DNA from 3 places in the Priestia sp. YIM B13491 genome. Region 1 is predicted to be linked to each of the others. Evidence: riboswitches for the same ligand, from Rfam matches in the RefSeq annotation. Region 1 holds a riboswitch; each other region holds the start of a gene.
What was found. Region 1 has a riboswitch for lysine ahead of ACFX4E_RS00870 (aspartate kinase). Riboswitches for the same ligand answer to the same signal wherever they lie in the genome.

Region 2: another riboswitch for lysine. It lies ahead of lysA (diaminopimelate decarboxylase); the one in region 1 lies ahead of ACFX4E_RS00870 (aspartate kinase).
Region 3: another riboswitch for lysine. It lies ahead of ACFX4E_RS20660 (amino acid permease); the one in region 1 lies ahead of ACFX4E_RS00870 (aspartate kinase).

Annotation. Positions count from the first base shown of each region.
Region 1 covers NZ_JBHZOR010000001.1:174,443-182,125, reverse strand. The annotation lists gene ACFX4E_RS00880 (succinate dehydrogenase cytochrome b558 subunit) at 1-232, opposite strand, end outside; gene ACFX4E_RS00875 (YslB family protein) at 722-1,249, shown strand; gene ACFX4E_RS00870 (aspartate kinase) at 1,301-2,533, opposite strand; lysine riboswitch at 2,675-2,852, opposite strand; gene uvrC (excinuclease ABC subunit UvrC) at 2,918-4,684, opposite strand; gene trxA (thioredoxin) at 4,909-5,223, opposite strand; gene ACFX4E_RS00855 (electron transfer flavoprotein subunit alpha/FixB family protein) at 5,636-6,616, opposite strand; gene ACFX4E_RS00850 (electron transfer flavoprotein subunit beta/FixA family protein) at 6,650-7,423, opposite strand; gene ACFX4E_RS00845 (enoyl-CoA hydratase) at 7,442-7,683, opposite strand, start outside.
Region 2 covers NZ_JBHZOR010000004.1:526,453-534,135, reverse strand. The annotation lists gene ACFX4E_RS17705 (PAS domain-containing sensor histidine kinase) at 1-372, opposite strand, end outside; gene ACFX4E_RS17700 (YckD family protein) at 533-847, opposite strand; gene ACFX4E_RS17695 (NAD(P)/FAD-dependent oxidoreductase) at 921-2,039, opposite strand; gene ACFX4E_RS17690 (CBO0543 family protein) at 2,374-2,886, shown strand; lysine riboswitch at 2,953-3,135, shown strand; gene lysA (diaminopimelate decarboxylase) at 3,281-4,609, shown strand; gene ACFX4E_RS17680 (dicarboxylate/amino acid:cation symporter) at 4,662-5,924, shown strand; gene ACFX4E_RS17675 (hypothetical protein) at 6,062-6,196, shown strand; gene ACFX4E_RS17670 (hypothetical protein) at 6,347-6,532, shown strand; gene ACFX4E_RS17665 (LysR family transcriptional regulator) at 6,669-7,580, shown strand.
Region 3 covers NZ_JBHZOR010000006.1:52,071-59,753, reverse strand. The annotation lists gene ACFX4E_RS20695 (alpha/beta fold hydrolase) at 1-209, shown strand, start outside; gene ACFX4E_RS20690 (LysE family transporter) at 195-836, opposite strand; gene ACFX4E_RS20685 (YqcI/YcgG family protein) at 991-1,758, shown strand; gene ACFX4E_RS20680 (cupin domain-containing protein) at 1,733-2,041, shown strand; gene ACFX4E_RS20675 (cysteine hydrolase family protein) at 2,063-2,650, shown strand; gene ACFX4E_RS20670 (GNAT family N-acetyltransferase) at 2,741-3,232, shown strand; gene ACFX4E_RS20665 (hypothetical protein) at 3,336-3,704, shown strand; gene ACFX4E_RS20660 (amino acid permease) at 3,740-5,179, opposite strand; lysine riboswitch at 5,282-5,466, opposite strand; TPP riboswitch at 5,641-5,741, shown strand; gene thiT (energy-coupled thiamine transporter ThiT) at 5,774-6,382, shown strand; gene ACFX4E_RS20650 (ethanolamine ammonia-lyase reactivating factor EutA) at 6,539-7,683, shown strand, end outside.

The sequences.
Region 1 (7,683 bases):
CGATGTAAAGACCGTATATTGCGTGAAAAACGATTGGTAAGAAAATAATGAAAATTTCTAGAGCATAGCGGAAAGGTAAGCTCTCCATGAAGTGAGCTGCTTGATTAAATGATTCTTCTCCCTTTGTCGCGAAATGATTCACAACTAAATGCTGTGTTAAGAAAATCCCGATTGGTATTACCCCAAGTAATGAATGGATTCTCCGATATTGAAACTCTCTGTTTGCCGCCATCTGCGTAGACCCCCCTTAGTTAAATGAACATAGTTTGTGAAGAACTTTCTTACTCCCACTAGACAAATAGATTAATCGTGAATACAGGAAATGAAAACCTTTGCATTTCCTAATAAAGTATGTGACAGGTTAATTTTACTCCCATCGATTAAGAGCGTCAAGGCAAGATGTTTAAATCTTCTATAAAATATAAATTTATAAAATTTTATATTTGTTAACGCTTACTGTATTGATGTTACAGATTTTTTCTTTCTATTATAATATTGCTTGCCACAAATAAGTAAGCGTTTACTTTATGCTTTTATTGTAAACAAGTTCACAAAACATTTACACAGGTAAAAGTACCCTTTTAAAAGGTATATTATGGATTTTTCATCTTTACATCTAACTCTTTTTACCATAATAAAGATCCTCTTACATTTTATTAAAAAAATGCGTGAGAGGTTTTTTAGATTTGTATATAATAGTAGTAAAGAAAGAGGGGAAAGCATGAGCAATTTACAAACAGAATCACAGCAAGAACTTGAAGAGACGATGGAAACATCAGAACCTAACGTCACAGCTGAAACAGAGAGAACTCTTGATCACGTTTCATATTTCGGATACAGCCTTTTGCGTGACGTGTTAATTCCAGAGCTTCTTGGAGACGAAACAAATACCATTTCATACTGGGCAGGAAAACACCTTGCGCGGAAATACCCATTAAATACAATGGATGAAATCGTCGCTTTTTTTAAAGCAGCTTCCTGGGGAACACTGACGCTTGCAAAAAAAGATAAATATTCACTCGAGCTTGAGTTATCAGGTGATGTGGTCAGCAAAAGATTTCAGCAGGAAACTTGTTCGTTTCATCTTGAGTCAGGATTTGTGGCTGAACAGATTCAGCGTCAAAACAACTGCCTAACAGAAGCCTACTTAACACATAAAGAAAAGAACGGAAAAGTGCTGATTTCCGTGCAGTGGGACCGAAAAGATATCTTACCTACCGAAACACGCGCGGAGCGCTATAAAAAGTAGGAAATACGTATATATAAAAGACGTGGAGATACCACGTCTTTTTTCTCTTCTTTATACGTGCACTGCTTGCTGCTCTTCTAATTCAAATGCTACGTGAAGCGTCTCAACAGCTTTTACCATATCAGCGTGCGGTACAACTGTAGATACTTTAATTTCAGACGTGCTGACCATCTTCACTTCAATTTTCTCCCCTGCCAGCACTTCAAACATTTCGGCTGCAACGCCTGGATTAGAAATCATGCCAGAGCCGACAATTGATACTTTAGCCAGACCGCTTTCATGTTCAATACGCGTATATCCTAAAGTAGATTTATACTCTTTTAAGACGGCAAGAGCGGCATCTACGTCTACGGTTTTAATAGAAAATGAGATAGAGAGACGATTATTAGCCGTTACGTTTTGAATAATAATGTCCACATTTAACTGTTCTTTTGCTAATGCTGTAAAAATAGTAGAAAGAGTTTGCAACTCATTGTTTAACCCTTCAATTGTCACTCGTGAAATATTATCTTCAAACGCAATTCCTCTTACGACTAAGTTTTGTTCCATTGAAACTTCCTCCTCAACAATCGTTCCATTCTCGTTTTCTAAGCTTGAACGCACTTCTAGCGGTATCTGATAATTTTTTGCAAACTCAACAGCGCGCGGATGCAGCACCCCTGCTCCCAAATTAGCTAATTCTAACATTTCGTCATATGAAATAGAGTGAAGCTTACGAGCATCTTCTACATAGCGCGGATCTGTCGTAAACACTCCTGTTACGTCTGTATAAATATCACATTTTGCAGCTTTTAATGCTGCGGCAAGAGCTACTGCCGTAGTGTCAGAGCCGCCTCGACCTAATGTTGTAATGCTTCCATCTTCTGAACAGCCTTGGAATCCAGCTACTACTACGATTCGGCCTCTATCTAATTGGCTTTGAATACGAGTCGTGTCAATGTGCTGGATTCGTGCATTGCTGTGAACTGCTTCCGTCTGGATACCAGCTTGCCAACCTGTTAGCGAAGTTGCTTCATACCCTTTATATTGAAGGGCCATTGTTAACAGGGAAATCGTTACTTGTTCTCCAGTTGTAAGAAGCATATCCATTTCGCGTTTGCTTGGACTGTCCGTAATATCACTTGCTAATTTCACCAGTGCATCTGTCGTTTTGCCCATTGCCGATACAACAACAACTACTTGGTTACCGCGCTCTGCTTCTTGAATAACACGGTTTGCTACATGTTGGATACGTTCAACAGAACCAACAGATGTTCCACCAAATTTTTGAACGATTAATGCCATAATTTTGTTCATTCCTTTTCAATAAATTTGCATATGCAGGATGATGAGAAGCTAAATTTTTTTACTCAGACAATAAAAAAAGCAATGAGATGAGCTCTCATTGCTTAACGAACGAAAATTATAAAACATAACCGTCCACTGCCGTGAGATAGCTCTCCAAGAATCTACATCTTGACAATCCTACGTTTATTCAACGCAGAACCAGCAATCATTACTATGAGGTAATGTTCACTTCGGCAAATTTCCCTTTCCGTCTCATTCATAAGGGCTCATACCCTTCCTGATACGTACTGATTAAATTTGCACCTCTATCTTCACTTCATTTGATGAAGTGTCGTATGAAATTAGTTAATAGCTTATCAAATATTTTCTATTATTTCAAGACTATTTTTGTAATGTTTCATAAATTTTTTCAGCAATGTTTTGAGGAACACCTGAATTTCGAATATCATCAACCGTTGCTTCTTTCAATTTTTTCACCGAACCAAAATACTTTAACAAAGCTTTTTTACGCTTTTCTCCCACTCCCGGAATGTCGTCCAGAACAGACTGAAAAGCGGACTTAGAGCGCACTTGACGGTGGAAAGTAATCGCAAATCGGTGAACTTCATCTTGAATTCGCTGAAGCAAATAAAATTCTTGACTATTGCGTTCAAGCGGTATGATTTGAGGAGGCTCACCAATCATCAGGTTGGAGGTTCTGTGCTTATCATCTTTGACAAGACCTGCTGTAGGCACTAAAAGTCCCAATTCATTTTCGAGAACGTCCTGTACTGCAGCTAAATGCCCTTTGCCTCCATCTACAACAATTAAACCTGGAAGCGGAAGACCTTCTTTTAACGCTCTGGAATACCGTCTGCGAACGACTTCTCTCATGGAACTGTAATCATCTGGTCCCTTTACGGTCTTAATTTTATATTTGCGATATTCTTTCTTTTCCGGTTTCCCATCAACAAAAACAATCATCGCAGAAACGGGATCTGTCCCTTGAATATTTGAGTTATCAAATGCTTCAATCCGGTAAGGCGCTGCAATTCCAAGCTCTTCTCCTAACCGTTCAACTGCGCCAACCGTGCGCTCTTCATCTCGTTCAATTAAATAGAATTTTTCACCGAGCGCAATTTTTGCATTTTTACACGCAAGTTCTACTAATTCTTTCTTTTTGCCTCGCTTTGGATGCTGAACCTCTACTTCTACTAATTTCTCAGCTAACTCTGCATCAATCGTTGCTGGAACCAGCACTTCTTTTGGCTTAATATTTTTGGCATAAAACTGACCGATAAAAGTTAAGAAATCTTCTTCTGGCTCTTTATAAAAAGGAAACATAGAAACTTCTCGCTCAATTAATTTCCCTTGGCGAATAAAGAAAACTTGAACACACATCCAGCCTTTATCATAAGAATAGCCAAACACATCTCGATTAACAAAATCATTAAACGTTACTTTTTGCTTTTCCATTGTCGCTTCAATATGAGCAATTTGATCTCGATATTCTTTAGCCCTTTCAAAGTCAAGTTCTTCTGAAGCTTTTAACATTTTTTCAGTTAACTCTGTTTTGACATGCTCATATCCACCATTTAAAAACCGAGTGATATTTTCAATAATTTGTTTGTTTTGCTCTTCTTTTACTTCTTTTACGCAAGGAGCTAGACATTGCCCGATATGGTAATACAAACAAGGTCTGTCTGGCATGGTAGAGCACTTTCTTAGTGGATAAATGCGATCAAGAAGCCGCTTGGTTTCATTTGCAGCTTGAACGTTAGGATAAGGACCGAAGTATCTCCCTTTATCTTTTTTTATTTTTCTTGTAATAACAAGCCGGGGCTGTTTTTCAGCTGTAATCTTAATAAAGGGATAGCCCTTATCATCTTTAAGCATGATATTGTATTTTGGATCATGCTTTTTAATTAAATTCATTTCTAAAATAAGCGCTTCTAAATTAGAAGATGTGACGATATATTCAAAATCGACAATGTCGTTTACAAGTCGAAGCGTCTTTCCGTCATGAGATCCGGTAAAGTAGGAGCGCACTCGATTTTTTAATACTTTTGCTTTTCCTACGTAAATGACCGTTCCATATTTATCTTTCATCAAGTAGCAGCCGGGCTGATCCGGTAAAATAGCCAGCTTTTCTTTTAAATAATCATTCATACTTTTCTCCTTCCTCTTCTCTTACTCTGTCCATCTATACATTCGCTTATGAAGCGTAACCTACATTCTTTTCTGCTTTACAATACATGCACATAAGCCGGATTTGTGACGGTGTTCCTTACATCTAGTATAAAACAAACGAACGCATATTCGCTAAATAAAAGTATTCCCAAAAGAGAAAAAGTGGAGAAAAAGAAAAAACCTAGCCTGAGCTAGGTTTTGACTTACGCGTGTTTATTAATTAATTCTGTTAATGCTTCTTTTGGTTGGAAACCAACTACTTGATCAACTTTCTCTCCATCTTTAAATAATACTAAAGTTGGGATACTCATAACACCAAATTTTCCAGCTGTTTCTTGGTTTTCATCAACATCTACTTTCACGATTTTAACTTTATCGTTAAGTTCACCATCAATTTCTTCAAGAACTGGAGCAATCATTTTACAAGGGCCACACCATGGTGCCCAAAAGTCAACAAGCACTAGGCCTGATTTAATTTCATCTGTAAAGTTTTTATCTGTAGCATGTGCAATAGCCATTTTAATTCCTCCTAAATATATGCAATATCCAAATTCTACTCACAGTATATCACCTTCAAATAAGGTTTGCTAACTTTTTGCTTACATTTATACTGTTTATTCTTCGCTCTAGTTTGTACAATTTACATAAAAACATACGTAGAAAATTTCGTTTTCCGTGAGGTTGAGACATAACGAAATGAATTCCATCTAAAGGTGAACAAATAGTATACAAAGACTGAACCGCTTGTGCCACCGCAGTTGATTTCTGTGCAAGACTTCGCTTTCTGCAGGAGTCTTGCACAGAAATCAACTGCTGCTAGAAAGACCCACACACATAAAGTTTACCCCAACAAAAAAACGAACCACTAATCAAATATCTTGATCAATAGTTCGTTCTTCACTTCGTCTAAAATACTTTTGTCCCAGCCTCTTACGCAGACTGTACTTTCAGCTTTTTAAATTCTTCCGTTAGCAGAGGCACCACTTCAAATAAATCTCCAACGATTCCGTAATCAGCTACTTTAAAAATATTAGCCTCAGGATCTTTGTTAATAGCAACAATAATTTTTGAATTTGACATGCCGGCCAAATGCTGAATGGCTCCTGAGATTCCGCAGGCAATGTATAAATCTGGTGTGACTACTTTGCCCGTCTGACCGATCTGAAGAGAATAGTCGCAGTAATCTGCATCGCATGCTCCGCGAGACGCCCCAACAGCTCCATTTAACACGTCCGCTAGTTCTTGGAGAGGTCCAAAACCTTCCGTGCTTTTTACACCTCGACCACCTGCAATCACGACTTTTGCTTCGGATAAATCAACCCCTTGCGTTGCTTTACGTACAACTTCTTTTACAACTGTACGCAGGTTTTTGATTTCAACATTTAAATCCTCTACATCACCTGTACGTCCGTCGTCTTTTGCAAGCGGTGAAATATTATTTGGACGAATTGTGACAAACGTAAAAGCATCGGTCATGATTTTCTTTTCAAATGCTTTACCAGAATAAATTGGTCGGGTGAAGACTACTTGATCCCCTCCAACTTCTACATCCGTCACATCGGAAATAAGTCCTTTGTCTAAGCGAGCTGCCAGTTTTGGCGCTAGGTCTTTGCCAAGAGCCGTATGGCCAAATACGATAGCTTCAGGCTGTTCACTTTCAATGATGGCTAATAACGCCTGAGCGTAGCCATCCGATGTATAAGCAGCTAAATCTTCATGCTCCGTCACAACAACTTTATTCGCTCCGTACGCAATAAGCTCTTCACTTAAAGCTTTTACGTTCTTTCCTACTAACGCTGCAACAATTTCTCCACCGTCAGCTACAGTAGATGCTGCGGAAATCGCTTCAAACGATACGTTTCGTAATCCCCCATCACGTGCTTCTCCTAGAACTAACACTTTGCGTCCCATTGCAATACCCCCATTGTTTTGACTTTTGACTTATTAAATGACTTTTGCTTCCTTATGCAGTAAATTGACCAGTTCTGTCACTTGATCTTTTATATCTCCTTGTAATACGCGTCCTGCGTCTTTTTTCGGAGGCAAATAAATTTCAATAGTCTTTGTTTTTGCTTCTACATCATCTTCATCTAAATCTAAATCATCCAATTCCACTTCAACCAACGGTTTCTTCTTCGCTTTCATAATCCCTGGAAGAGATGGATAGCGAGGTTCGTTAAGTCCCTGCTGAGCTGTTACTAAAAGAGGAAGCGACGTTTCGATAACCTCAGAATCACCTTCCACATCGCGTACAACAGTCACTTTTTCACCTTCGATATCCAATTTTGTAATCGTCGTAATATAAGGGATTTCTAACTGTTCTGCTACGCGCGGTCCCACTTGGCCCGAACCTCCGTCAATCGCTACGTTTCCTGCCAAAATCAAGTCAGGAGATTGTTCTTTTAAGTAATGTGCCAGCAGCCTAGAAGTCGTGTACTGATCGCCATCTTCTATGTCATCTTCCGTATTGATTAAAACCGCTTTATCTGCTCCCATAGCCAAAGCTGTTCGGAGTTCTTTTTCTGATTCTTCCCCTCCTACACTCACGACCGTAATCTCCCCGCCATGCTTTTCCTTTAGCTGAATAGCTTCTTCAACTGCATACTCATCGTAAGGATTAATAATAAATTCAGCCCCATCTTCAACAATTTGACCATTTTTTAATGAAAGTTTCTCCTCTGTATCGAATGTTCTTTTCACTAACACGTAAATATTCATTCAATTCCCCTCCTAAGCTTATTTTCCTAAAAATTTAGGCTGGCGCTTTTCAATAAAAGCGGCTACGCCTTCTTGAGCATCCTGGCTTTTGAATACGCTTCCAAAAAACTGCGCTTCTTTTTTAATGCCGCTGTAGTAAGCATCTGTTTTTACATGCTGAAGCAGCTGCAAGGTAGCTTTAACAGAAATCGGGCTTTTTTTGGCAATTTTTCTAGCAAGTAAAAATGTTTCATTGATAAGCTGACTTTCTTCAAAAGCTG
Region 2 (7,683 bases), on a different contig from region 1:
AGCAACAGCATCTGCGTTATGATAAATAAAAGGCTGAATCTGTTCTTTTTTCTCCTGATAACTAGTTATATTCACGCAATGTCCCATGATTTCAGGCTTTTCTGTGTAAGATAAAGGGGTTAAGTTTACTACATAGCGTTTATCATTTATTTGAAGCTCGTACATAAGCTTTTTCTTTTTATTTAGTGCTTCGAAAAAATGCTCATACGAGACCCATTCTTCCAGAGGGGTTTTTTGCTCATGAACGCTTTCACCTTGATACATACTGTAAACAAGATGGTCATCTTTTTGTTTGTAAGCAAATATGATTCCTAGCGCCTCAGCTGAATGATTTTCTGCATGTAATCGGACTATTTTCTTATTTTCGTTCATCGTTCATATTTACCTACCCCTCACTAGCATCTTTCCTACTCGTTCTCATTCTCTTAATTTTACATGAGGATTTTAGAATTTACTAGATAAAGAAGCGGATATTTTCCATTCATTCACATAAAAAAGCGCCTGTAAAGGCGCTTTTTTATGTGAATATGAATTACTTTGAATGATGCATTTTATGACAGTGTCGCTTCGGAACAAAACCATTTTTCTCCATATGCTGATAACGATTTTCCATATGTGAAGAAATGTTTTGACTCTCCGCTTTGCTTAACACGCCGTACTCCACATATTTTGAAAGTATTTCTTTCTTTTTTGCTAGCATTTCTTTGTACAGCACGGACAATTCCTGCTTTTGCTGAGACGTCAGCTGCACGTCTTTTGTTTCTGGCTGAGGATGGTTTTCCGCTAATACAGGCGTCGCGCTCATAAATAAAAAAGCTGCTGCTGCACTTATCATAATCTTTCGCAAACAATCTACTTCCTTTCATCATATAGTAGTTGTAGTTTGCGAACTTCTATTTGTTTTCATTCATTCTGTTTGCTTAAGACTCGATAGCTCCTCTTACATCATAGTCGCTAAGATCAATTTCCATTTCTATTTCAAGTGCTAATTTAGCAAGCTCTGAACCAAGATAAGGACCCGACGTTAAGCCTGAAGCTCCGAGACCATTGGCTACTAGTATTCCTTCGTAAGCCGGAAGAGCTCCAATGACTGGCAAGAAGCCTGGAGTAAATGGTCGAAACCCTACCCTTGTTTCTAAAACTGTGCTTTCTGTTAAGCCGGGAGCAATTGATAAGGCCTTTGAAAAAATTTCATGAAGCCCACCAGCAGTTACTCGCAAGTCATAATCCGTGTCGTTTTCATGTGTTGCTCCAATAACAATTTGACCTTGTTCAAACGAAAGAATATATTGGTCGCTTGGAGGCATCACAACGGGCCAGTCTTTTGTATCTAAATCAGGGAGATGTAAGTGAACAATTTGCGCTTTTTGAAAGCTTGCTAAAAATTTTACTCCAAGAGGCTCTAGCAATTGATTTGCCCACGCTCCTGCTGTCACGATTGTTGTACTTGCTAGAAGGGTTTGTCCATTTACGGCAACGCCCGTTACTCGATTATTTTCATAAAGAAGTTCTGCGTTTCCTTCTATTATTTTTGCACCGTTTTTCTTCGCTGCATTCACAAGTGCGTTTCGAAGAGCTCTTCCGTTAACGCGAGCGGCTCCACTAATATGAACTGAACTGTATTCTTCCGAAAGAACCGGAAACAAAGCCTGTGTTTCTTTAGCAGATAAACGTGTAATCTCGCCTATTTCGGGAGCTTCTTCCCGACGCTTATATGCTCTTTCTTCCATTTTTTTAAGCTTTAGTTCATCCGTATGTAAGCTAATTGCTCCTACTCGCTTATATCCCGTATCCGTTTCTCCATCTTCTTCTAATTGCTGAATTAATGTTTGATAGTACTTAGCGCCGCCTTTTGCTAAGCGGTACCATGCTTTATTTCGACGCTGTGAAAGCCATGGACAAACAATTCCTGCTGCTGCATCAGTAGCTTGACCAGCATCCTTGCGATCTACCAATGTCACATCTGCTCCTGCTTTTGCTAAATGATATGCTGTAGAAGCTCCAAGTATCCCAGCTCCAACTACGATGTATGTTTTCATACCAAAACACCCTTTTCTTTCTTCTAGTATTCTCATGCTATATGTACGCAATTTTAGCATAGCAAAAAAAGAAGTCACATACTAGGCGAAGCTATTTTGAGCTTACTTTTATGTCTTGCTGACTTTGACATATAGCTCCCTTCATCTCGTAAACAAAAGCGGTAGCAGTTCTTTTACGGAGATTATAGCAGGGTGAAGACAGTCATAAATAGTGGTAGTACGTCTTTAACGCTGCTTACGGCTTTTCCATTATAGTTTCTGAATAAAAGCAAAGAGAATAAAATTTCTATAATATGTAAATAAAAAGAAATAACCATTATTTTAAGGAGAGCGTATGCAATCTTCATTTGTATTATTTTTTATCATTCTTGGTTTACTATTTGGCAAGTGGCGCAGGTATCAAGAATACTATCCTACTTTGCTGTTTTGGGTCACGGGGAATTTGCTTTATGAAGTACTGCTGTTTCATCACCGCGTATGGGTATTTCACCCTGTTGGTATTGATCACCTTTTTCTACCCGATCACCTAATGGTTTCCCTTGGAATAACCTTAATTATTTATCCGTTTGTTATACCGGTTTTTTTAGGAAGGCTACCGCTGCATGTAAGCGGCCGGCTGTGGTGGATTCTTTTGTGGGCGCTTTTATTTACTGTGATTGAGTTCATTGCTTATGTTAATCACAGTATCACTCATCATTATGGATGGTCGCTGCTGTGTTCTTTTCTCTTCAACATTGTCACGTTCTCACTTTTAGTCATTCATCAGAAGACAGCGCTGGGTGCTTGGGTTCTATCTGGAAGCTTCATAGCCTTCTTATTTATTTTTTTTGATATTCCTATGCCTTAACTTTTCATTGACTAGACGGAGGAAAAGGAAATATAATAGAAATTACATTTAAATATAATTTTCCTCTCTGAGAATAGAGGTGCATGAAATCAAGAGTCACTTATTGGAGACTAATGGAGTCTGTGAAGATAAGTAAAAGGGATTTCGTGCCGAAGTATATAAACATCCATTGTGTTCATATACTGGTTCAGTATTGAATAAATGCTGAGCTGTCACAAACCATTTGGTTTGTGGAGAGCTATTGAAGAGATGTTGATGCCTAGAATGTAATAATACTTTATTATTATGAAACCAAGACGCGTGAACATCACTTCACGGGTCTTTTTTGTGTTTTTCTACTAACCATCAAAGTTCAAAGTTATAGTTGAATGATTTAAATGGAGGGATACGGATTATGTACTTACATGGAACGAGTAAAATTAACAGCAGCAATCATTTAGAAATTGGGCAGTGCGATACGGTCGAACTGAAAAAACAATACGGCACTCCCCTATACATCTACGATCAAGAATTAATTGAGACGAAATGCAAGGCCTTCCATTCAGCCTTTCGAAGAAGCGGATTTTCATATCAAATCGCCTATGCAGGGAAAGCCTTTCTTTGTATGGAAATGGCTAGCCTTTTAACGAAGCTTGATATGTCACTAGATGTGGTCTCAGGAGGCGAATTATTTACAGCGCTTGAAGCTGGATATCCAGCTGAACGCATTCATTTTCACGGCAATAATAAAACGATTGAAGAAATGGAAATGGCTCTTGATGCGAATATTGGCTGTTTTGTTGTTGATAACTTTACCGAACTTGAAGTTTTGCATGCCTTAGCAGCTGAGCGCAAACAGAAAGCATCTATTCTTCTGCGTGTTACTCCAGGGATTGAAGCCCATACACATGAATATATTATGACCGGACAGGAAGACTCCAAGTTTGGATTTGGTCTTTCCAATGACCAAGCCATGAAAGCGGTAAGTTCTGCGTTAGAAAAGCCTTACTACGATCTTTTAGGCATTCATTGTCATATTGGTTCGCAAATTTTTGAAGTAGATGGTTTTTCTCGCGCCATTGATATTTTAACTGATTTCTTATTCAGCATTCGTGATAAAATGGAATTTGAAGTAAAAGTTTTAAACGTAGGTGGTGGTTTTGGTATTCGTTATACCGAAAGCGACTCTCCTCTTCCAGTTGAGTATTATGTAGATGCACTGACAGAAAAGCTAAGCCGCACGTTAACTGAACAGAATTATACCCTTCCAGAAGTCTGGATTGAGCCTGGAAGAAGCATCGTAGGAGAAGCAGGTACAACGCTTTATACAATTGGATCAACAAAGGAGATTCCAGGTGTACGAAAATACGTAGGAATTGACGGCGGTATGACCGATAATATCCGTCCTGCTCTTTACGATGCAAAACATGAAGCTGTCTTGGCTAATAGAGTGACGGATAAAAAAGATGAAACAGTATCAATTGCGGGTAAATGCTGTGAATCAGGAGATATGCTTATTTGGGATATTGATTTACCGCGCGTTAATCAAGGAGATTTATTAGCAGTGTCCTCTACAGGTGCCTACAACTATTCAATGGCTAGCAATTACAACCGTATTCCGCGCCCTGCTGTTGTATTTGTAAAAAATGGAGAAGCTCGTCTTGCTGTAGAGCGAGAAACATACGAAGATTTGGTGCGTAAAGATGTAAAGCCAGTCGTTACTACGTATGCAATGAGCAAATAATAGCTGTTCTTGCGTAGTAAAGAAGCTATTGTTGTTTGGAGGAAATCTAACTATGGTTTTAAGTGTATTTAAAACGTACAGATCATCGCTTATTCTGCTTCTCGCTATTTTAATTGGCGGGATAGCAGGATATGCTATCGGGCCCGATGTGGCAGTCGTAAAGCCCTTTGGTGATTTGTTTCTTAATTTAATGTTCATGATTATCGTTCCCCTTGTCTTTTTTAGTGTGGCTTCGGCGATCGCAAACATGAATGAAATGAAGCGTCTTGGTAAAATTATGCTAGGTATCGCCGTTGTGTTTATCGCCACTGCTGCTGTTTCAGCCGTTTTAGGCTTTTTAGGCGCATCACTTTACAATCCGCTACATAATGTAGATACTTCTGCCATTAAAGAATTGATGGGTGACAGTGAAAATACAGCTGAAAAAATGACGCTTTTAACTCAGCTTGTTAGTACATTTACTGTACCTGATTTTGTTCAGTTATTTTCGAAAGAGCACATTTTACAATTAATTGTCTTTGCCGTTATTTTCGGTATTGCTACAACGATGGCTGGCGAAAAAGGACAGCCTATGGCGAAATTTCTGACTTCCGGTCAAGAAGTATCGATGAAGGTTGTTAAAATTGTGATGTACTATGCTCCAATTGGTTTAGGGTGCTATTTTGCTACTGTAGTAGGAGAACTTGGACCAAAGATCTTACAAGGGTACGCTAGAGCATTTATTCTTTATTTATTAATTGCAATCGTTTACTATTTCGGTTTCTTTACGCTATATGCATGGATTGCTGGCGGTAAAGCAGGAATTAAGCTGTTTTGGAAAAATGCAGCTGCTCCTTCTATCACCGCTATTGCTACCTGTTCTTCTGCTGCATCTATTCCAGTCAATTTAGATGCAACAAAGAAAATGGGTGTGCCGCTGGATATTGCTGAAACGGTGATTCCATTAGGAGCAAACACCCATAAAGATGGTTCTGTTATCGGTGGTATTCTAAAAATTGTTTTCTTATTCAGTTTGTTTGGCAAAGATATGACGTCTGCTACGAGTATTTTGAGCATATTAGGCGTAGCCTTTTTAGTTGGAGCCGTAATGGGAGCAATCCCTGGAGGCGGTATGATTGGCGAAATGTTAATCATTACAATTTACGGATTTTCGCCAGAAGTTCTGCCCATTATTGCGGTCATTTCCACAATTATTGACGCCCCTGCTACGCTTTTAAACAGTACGGGAAATACAGTAACAGCGATGCTTGTTACAAGGTTTACAGAGGGAAAAGACTGGATTAACAAAATTATCACCACCGATAAAGTCGCCTAGCAAAAAAGCAAAGGGAACAGTTTAGTGACTCTCCCTTTGCTTTTTTCGTGTGCAGTAATATCGATAGCGGTGTATAAAGTCTGTAAATACGCACATTCTATAGGTATGTTTCATAACCGAACTGGAGGTGTCGTCTAATGAGTAACGCTGCAGGAGGTTCAAAGAAAAATCAACCGAATGATGCGAATCATGTAAGCGCAGAAACAAAAGCTCATCAAAAACGTCTCACTGAGCAAAACAAACAAGAACATCAAGCTGAAGAGCGAAAATAAAATGACGTTAAAGAGCGCAGCACCTGCGTTCTTTAACGTCATTTTATTTTTAGAGAGAACTTCATAACTCCGCTCATTATAGGTCTATCGTACAACCTCCTTTCAAACTTTTACATATTCTATTAATAGGTTTGTAAAAGGAGGAATGATATGATGTTTTCTTGGCTAGAGATTACAGCCGCAGCCTTTGGACTTTCAGTTATTTTGATAAGTTTTGCATTTTTGCCCGAACGTACATGCAAAAATCTTTATATTCCTCATCAGCTAGCAGCAAAATCTATGTTTCTCTATAAAAAGATTATGCGTTTTATTAATCAATTTCGACAGAAATTTTAGTTCATTTCCTTTCCCTGGTTTTATTCATTGGATATATCCTCCCCCTTTTTAATTAGCGCATTTACAGTAAATAATTTAATGGTTAAAATAAAGAGTAAAGAAAAAGGATAAGCAGTTTGCAGAAATGGAGTTTCACATGGAAATCAGAGACTTAGAATACTTTATAGAGGTAGCGAATCATAAGAATTTTACAAAGGCAGCGCTGCAAGTTCATTTGTCTCAAACAGCTTTAAGTAAAGCCGTCAAAAAAGTAGAAAATGAACTAGGATTTGAGCTTCTTGATCGTTCAACAAGAGAATTAAAGCTAACCGATGCAGGAGAAGTTGTGTATCACCAAGCAACTAAAGCTCTGTCGGTGTTAAAAGACATGCCTCACTTGTTGGGAGATTTAATGAACTTGCAAACAGGGCAAATCAAGATGGGAGTCCCTCCGCTCATCGGGACCTTGTTTTTCCCGAAGATTGCAAAAGCATTTAATGAACAATACCCTAAAGTATCTCTAGAGCTTATTGAATTTGGAGCAAAAAAAATTGAAGCACTTGTGGAAGAGGCTGGTGTAGATATGGGGATTGTTATGCTTCCTCTTACAAGCGGTCATGATGAACATTTTCACGTATACCCGTTCGTTAAGGAGAGATTTCTTTTATACGCGCATAAAAACCATCCTCTAGCGAAACGTTCTTCCGTCTGGATGAAAGAATTGGAGCATGAAAAATTCATTATGTTTAGTGAAGAATTTACGCTGCACGACCGGTTAATTCAAGATGCTTTAAAATCAGGCTTTGTGCCTTCTATAGCGTATAAAAGTTCTCAATGGGATTTAATTATTGAATTAACAACGGCAGAACTAGGTATTGCTATTTTACCCGAATCGCTTTATGCCAAAGTGAAAGATCCCAATATTACTACCGTACCTATTGCAGATCCTGAAATGATGTGGGAACTTGGAATTATTCTGTTAAAAGAACGCTACAGTTCATTCGCTGTACGAGAATTGATTAATTTTTTAACCGAAAAACAAATGACAGATAAATTGGGGCCCATTTAAAAAGAGTCTGGAACAAAAGTATGTTAGTTCAAGGACAATCCGAACGAGTTTGGTTGAGAATCCAACTCGTTCGGATTTTTTCGTAGGGAAGCTGAACGTAGGT
Region 3 (7,683 bases), on a different contig from region 1:
TAAGTCAAATTTTCGCTGAGACATATATATTACACGGGAAAAAAGATCAAATTTGTCCATTTGATCTTGCAAAAGTTATGAATCGTCATATTTCATTTTCTACACTTCTTCCATTTGAAAACAGTGGACACGGCCTTTTTTATGATGACCGTGAGAAAGTAAATGACACTCTTATTGAACTCATCGCTAAAAGCTCAGCCTACAAGTAAGGATATACATTTAAAACCGAACTGGCAGCCAAATAAAAAAAGTAAAAACCCGGCACCTAACGTAATGAAACGAAGAAGCTTAGGCGTGATAAATTTTCTTGTAAAATGAATGCTGCTGGCAATATTTAAATTCCAAAGAAGGATGCCAAAGATAATAAAGAAACTGTGAAAAAAGACAGATAGCCATGTTTGACTTTGGAGGCTTTCGCTTAAGCTTGACCCAAATACACCAAACCAAAACACAATATTTAAAGGATTCATAAGAGCAATGAAGAAACCTGTAAAAAACGACTTATCTCTTTTGATAGAGGGTTTATTTACATCTATTGAAAAGGAGCGAGAAACAGCTTGTTTCATACTTTGAAAGCCAACAAATGTGAGCATGACAAAACCAGTTGCATACAGGGTAACAGTAACAGCCTGCATCTGAACAAAAGGCGTTAACCCTATTAAAATGAGGAGCATAAATAAAATGTCGGCCGTCATGCCTCCTAAACCAACTAGCCAAGAAGCCCAAAAACCTTTCGTCAGGCCTTTTTTAATCATCTCTATATTAATTGGACCTACCGGTGCTGCGAGACTAATACCTAGAATTATTTGTTTTATAGCAATCAAAAACCACTCCACAAACACAGCCTCCTTTCTAACTTGTCCAATAGTAGCTTATATATATATATAGATTAGAGTTTTATAATTTAGAAGCGACATTTAGTTAAAAATGCTCATAAACTTTCTTTTCTTTAATACACATGTAACGTTGAGTTCCATAAGGAGGGTTTTAATGGCATCAAAAATGCTTTTTCGAGCCAATGAGATTTTAGAGTCAACGCACGTCCCGTTTTGGGGAAAAGATGCTTTTCAATATTTCCGAAGCGATATATTATCAGAAGAAAATCCATTTCCTTGTATATTAGGGGTAGAAGGCTTTAAAAAAGATTTACTGCGGTTTTCATTTGTGACTACTCCTTATAACTACCAAGATATTAGGAATGCAGCGTCGGCACTTAGAGAATACATAGATACTTTTAAAACCATAGGTCGCTATACATCCTTTGTGTTATTCTTTAAGCCTGAACATAAAGAACGTTCAATGGAAGAGTACGAAACGATGTTTTGGGATACGTTGACGTTTCTTCATCAAATTGATCAAAAGAAATGGCCGCAAGACATTCCAAAAGATCCAAAAGATCCATTATGGGAATTTTGCTTTCACGGAGAACCTATTTTTGTCGTCTGTAATACGCCTGCTCATTCTTTACGTAAAAGCCGTAAGAGCAGGGGATTTATGATTACATTTCAACCTCGGTGGGTGTTTGAAGGTATGACAGGAGATTCAAAAATAGGGCGGCACGTACAAAAGGTGGTCCGCGATCGGTTAAAAACATATGATGACGTATCAGCTCACCCTGAGTTAGGATGGTATGGACAGCAGGAAAACCGAGAGTGGAAGCAATATTTTTTACACGATGATAACAACTATACTACCGGACAGTGTCCGTTTAAATTAAAAAGGAGTGAGCAGCATGGACGTAAAAAAAGCCTCTATTAAAAAAGGAGTTGGCGGAAAGTTTGAAGAAGTAATTAAAGAACTGCTTCCGGCGTATACTGGATACGTTGAAGTACAGCATGATATTGCTTTTCAAACGCACCCATCTCATACCCATCCAACTGATGAAATTCTTCATATACTTGAAGGATCTATTTACTTTACAGTTGAACATGATACGGTTCTATGTCAGGCAGGAGATCGGATACATTTACCGAAACAGACGGTTCATTCGTCAAAAGCCGGTCCTGATGGGTGCACATACGTTATTTCCATTTTAAAATAAAGATGAAAGAAGATGATGCTTATGCTACGTTCCCGGCCAGTGCTGCTGCTTATTGATGTACAAGAAGGATTTTATTCACCACAGTGGGGGGAAAGAAACAATCTAGATGCAGAAAAACATATGCTGACGCTACTGCAAGCATGGAGGCGCCAAGACTATCCTGTTATTCACGTACAGCATGCATCAGAAAATCCAGATTCTCCTTTACACCCCAGTTCGAAGGGGTTTCAGTTCAAAGAAGGGTTTGGTCCACAAGAAGACGAATACTTAATTCGCAAACACGTGAACAGCTGTTTCATTGGAACAGAGCTAGACAGTTATTTAAAAGCAAATGGTTATGATACGCTTATCTTAATAGGACTAACTACCAATCACTGCGTCTCCACGACTGCCCGCATGGCTGGAAATCTAGGGTACAGAACGTACGTTGTAAACGATGCAACAGCTTGCTTTGATGGTATGTCCTACGATGGAAAAACAAGGCTTCCTGCAGAAGATGTACATACATTCGCACTGTCTTCTTTGCATGAGGAGTTTGCGACGGTCGTTTCTACAAAAGAGACACTTCAAGTTCTTCAAACCTTTCAATATGCTCAAAATCACAACTGATGTGCATGTGCACATCGGTTTTTTATGTAGATTATGTTTATTAAAAGAAGTAAAATAAAGATAATTCTATACTATAAGGAGTTTGTACATATGATCATTCGTTATGCTAAAGAAGAAGATTTACCTATGCTTGTTGAAATTTATAACCAGTCTGTTCAAACAAGTGCTGCTACTTTTGACTTAACGCCTGTAACAGTAGAGCATAGAAGGAGCTGGTTTAATAATCATATTAGCAATGAACTTTTTCCGCTTATTGTCGCAGAAAAAGATGGGGTAGTAGCGGGCTATGCTTCGCTTTCTTCTTATCGAGATAAAGAGGCGTACATTCAAACGGTAGAGCTATCGATTTATATTGATAAAAACCAGCAGGGGCATGGCATTGGAAAAAAGCTTATGAAGCGAATTTTGGAATTAGCTAAAGAACTCAACCATCACGTTGTTATTTCAGGGATTACAAAAGGGAATGATATCAGTATCAAAATGCATGAGCAATTTAATTTTACATTTTGCGGAGAATTTAAAGAAGTAGGCTGGAAATTTAATCAGTGGCAAGATGTTCTTTTTTATCAGCTTATTTTATAAGATGTATGACACCTTTACACATTGTAACGTTTTAGTTTCATGTGTAAAGGTTATTAAAATAATAAGTCGTTTTATTATTTTAATACGAAAGGTGTTAGCTATCATGAATACACATTTTCAATATCAGTATCTAAGAGCTATTCCAAAAAGATGGTCAAAAAAAGAACTGCATATCCAGCTGAATAGAATCAAACACAACTCTGAACTATCTACTATAGCAGCAGATCCGCTTTTTTATCTGTTAGAATGTACCCATTCAGGCCTTCAAACTCAACAAGAAATCATAGACTACATCCAAAGCATTCCTACTCATCAACTTCCATCTTTTGTAACCTATTTAAGCAGGTTAATTCAGCATATTTATTATATAGAAGCTGCTGATTACTGTAATCGCCCCCTCAAAGGTTATATGCTTGTTATGAAAAACCAGCCCGCCTATATATCTCTTCATTTTGCTGATCAGATCACGTAAAAAAGCTCTCTATTCAAAAGAATAGAGAGCTTTTTTTATTCGTATTTTTTTACTGTTACTTGGCATTCTTTTAACGGAATAAGTTTTGACTTTTTCGTCCATTTGTATCCTAACCAAACAATTAAGAATAAAGGAAGTCCGATATAAGAAACAAGTACACCGTACCAGTCAATCGAATCACCCGTAAACGCCGAATAGTTTTGACCTAAAATGACAACAGCACATAAAATAAAGGCAAAGATAGGACCAAACGGGAAAAGTTTTGCATGATATGGAAGTTCACTCAAATCATGACCTTGAGCAACAAATGCTCTTCTAAAACGATAGTGGCTGATGGCAATTCCTAACCAAGCAATAAAACCAGACATACCAGAAGCGTTAAGTAACCACGTGTATACCGCACCGTCTCCAAAAAATGAAGCACCAAATGCAAGTGTACCGACAAGTGCCGTTGCGATTAAAGCATTAACCGGAACGCCTCGTTTATTTACTTTTGCTAAGAACCTCGGTGCTTTTCCATCTTTCGCTAAGTTCCAAAGCATACGCGTAGAAGCATACATACCTGAGTTACCAGCAGATAAAACGGCTGTTAAAATAACGGCATTGATAGCTGATGCTGCAAACGCCAGACCTGCTCGTTCGAATATTAAAGTAAATGGACTTACCCGCACATCATCACTTGCTAATGAATCCGCTGTGTATGGAATAAGCATCCCGATAACAAAAATAGCTAAAATATAAAATAACAAGATGCGCCAGAAGACTTGTTTAACTGCGCGAGGAACCGTTTTTTCCGGATCTTCACTTTCTCCAGCTGCGACTCCAAGCAACTCTGTTCCTTGGAATGAAAAACCAGCAGCCATAAAAATACCTAAGACAGTAAAGAATCCACCGTGAATGGGTCCATCACCAAGCGTGAAGTTTTTAAAACCTGGTGCTTCATTGTTAAAGATACCAAAAATCATCATAATACCAATAACTAAAAAGATGATAACCGTTACTACTTTAATTAACGAAAACCAAAATTCAGATTCACCAAATCCTTTTACAGAAAGGTAGTTAAGCCCAAACATAATTAATAAAAACAGGGCACTCCATAAAATAGAAGAAGAGTTTGGGAACCAAAATTTCATAATAAGGGCTCCAGCCGATAATTCAGCTGCAATCGTAATAGCCCAGTTATACCAATAGTTCCAGCCGAGAGCGAAACCAAAGGATGGATCTACAAACCGAGACGCATACGTACTAAACGAACCGGCTTCAGGCATATAAGCTGCGAGCTCCGCTAGGCTGGTCATCAAAAAGTAAACCATGACACCAATGATAGCGTAAGCTAAAAGCGCTCCCCCAGGTCCTGCTGTGTGAATTGCTCCACCACTTGCTAGGAATAAGCCGGTTCCGATGGCTCCTCCTAATGAAATCATCGTCAAGTGGCGAGATTTCAACCCACGTTTTAATTCTTGCTGCTCTTGCATAGATAAATACTCCTTTCGAATGTACGGAAAGAGACGGGATAACATAAAAAAAGCCCGCAGTATATGTGCGCGCTTTTAAATCTGAAAACCGCGTCAACCTTCCGTGAAGATAGCTCTTCACATCACTCGCATGATGTGACAGTTCTGTTCCTGTTCGGAGACAGCCCCAGCTTAAATCAACCGAGAAGTGATCTAAACTTCGGCAATTTTTCCTTTCAAGCAACATCCTCAATGTTCTCTGCATTTCCGTTGCTTTACTATTAAAAACTGCGACCTCTACCTCATCGATTAGGATGAGGGTTTTTTATATTCATTTGACATAAAAGAAGTATACCAAATACTAAAACGATTGTCATTATAAAAAATAGATTCAGAAAATAGAAACATCTTTGAAATCTCTCGAATCTATTTTGTTACATATGATATAATGGATGTTGTCATAATACTACATAAATATCCGAACGTACCACAGGGGGAGCCGCCGTGCTGAGAGTGAACAAATTGTTCAGACCCTTCGAACCTGTTAGTTAACGCTAGCGTAGGAATGTGGGAATAGTAGCATATATTTGCTTACTCCTGTGTAAACCGTTTGATATGAATGATTCAAAAACAGGAGTGAGAAACGTGAATAAAGCATTACCTTTACAGGCTAAAATTGAAATAGCTATTTTTGCAGCATTGGCACTTCTACTTGATCTTTTGCCTTCCATTAAGATTGCAACGGCTGTGAGTATTTCGTTCTCCATGGTGCCCATTTTTATTATGTGCTTTCGCTGGGGAGTAAAAGGCGGGGCTCTATCTGGTCTATTATGGGGGCTTTTACAGTTGGCAACAGGAACGGCTTATATTTTAACAGCGCTGCAAACGTTTATTGAATATATTGTGGCTTTTGCTTTTATAGGTTTTGGAGGTATTTTTTCGCAATCTATTAAAACAAATTTAGCTAACAATAACAGATCAAAAGCTTTTGTTTTGATTGTTTTATCCCTTATTATCGGCAGCTTCGCACGGTATTTCTGGCACTTTATTGCGGGTATTATTTTCTGGGGATCATATGCGCCAAAGGGCATGTCCGCTCTATGGTATTCTTTTTCAATGAACGGGATTTCAATGGTAGGATCACTAATAGCCTGCTTAATCATTCTTTCACTATTAATTCCATCGGCATCAAGAATGATTATAACTAAATCACACTCATCATAAGCAAAAAGACTAAATCTACCAAGATTTAGTCTTTTTTGTCATTTGTCACCTTTGTTTACACAAAAGTGTGTCAGGTTTGATAACATAGTTAGTGAAATATTCAAAAAACTGTTTTATGATAATCACCATATTCAAACGAGATAAGGGATTGATAGCATGCTACAGAAATGGATCACGAGCATAGGTTTAGATATTGGAACAAGTACAACAAAACTGATTGTAAGCAAGCTGTTAATAGCAAATCAACAAAATCAGTTTACGCTGCCAGGCTGTCAAATTATTGATCGTCGCGTAACGTATGCAAGTTCTATCTATACCACTCCTATGCTAAACGATGTTGAAATCGATGTTCAACGATTAACGGTACTACTAGAACAAGAGTATAAGAATGCAGGAATCTCCTTAGATCAAGTGGAGGCAGGTGCTGTGATCATCACAGGAGAAACGGCCAGAAAGAAAAATGCAGAAAGTATCGTTCACTATCTAGCCGAACATGCTGGGGATTTTGTTGTTGCAACAGCCGGCGCTGACTTAGAAGGAATATTAGCTGCAAAAGGATCAGGAGCAATCGAACGTTCTGCTGAAACAAATGCAGTAATTGCCAATATTGATGTAGGAGGAGGAACTGCTAACATCGCTTTATGTCAAAATGGAAAAGTTATAGAAACGTTTACACTGCATGTGGGAGGAAGATTAATTCGTCTGAATTCAGAAGGTTTGGTTACCTACGTTTCTTCTCATTTAACTGAATTTTTGAAAAATAATTCTTTAACACTGCGAGAAGGTGAAAAAGCAACATTTGAAAAGCTCTCGTCTATCTGTCAATTACTAGCTGAAGAAACCGTGAATTATGTAAATGCGCTGAATCAAAATTCCTCGCTGATCGTTTCTCCTCATACAAGATCTTCTATCCCCGAAATGATCATGGTTTCAGGAGGAGTAGGAGAAATGATGGAGAAGCAAAAGCCAAAAACAGTGAAGGAAGTGGCCATACATGGAGACGTTGGTCCGCTTCTAGCATATCATTTTCAATCCATCCAAGTATCTCAAGCCGCTGAGACAACGCGCGCTACTGTAATTGGGGCTGGTATGCAAAATACAGAAGTTAGCGGATCAACTGTATACATTGGGTCAAAGCGGCTGCCGTTAAAAAATATACCGATTGTAGAGATACCTGTTCAGCAAGAAGAGAAATGGAATCCGCTGATGTTTCAAGAAAGAGCTCGAGCGGCATGTATGCAGGCTTCAACTATTTTCAGCGCAGAAGATCCCCCCGCTGCTATTGCTTTATCTCATTTTCC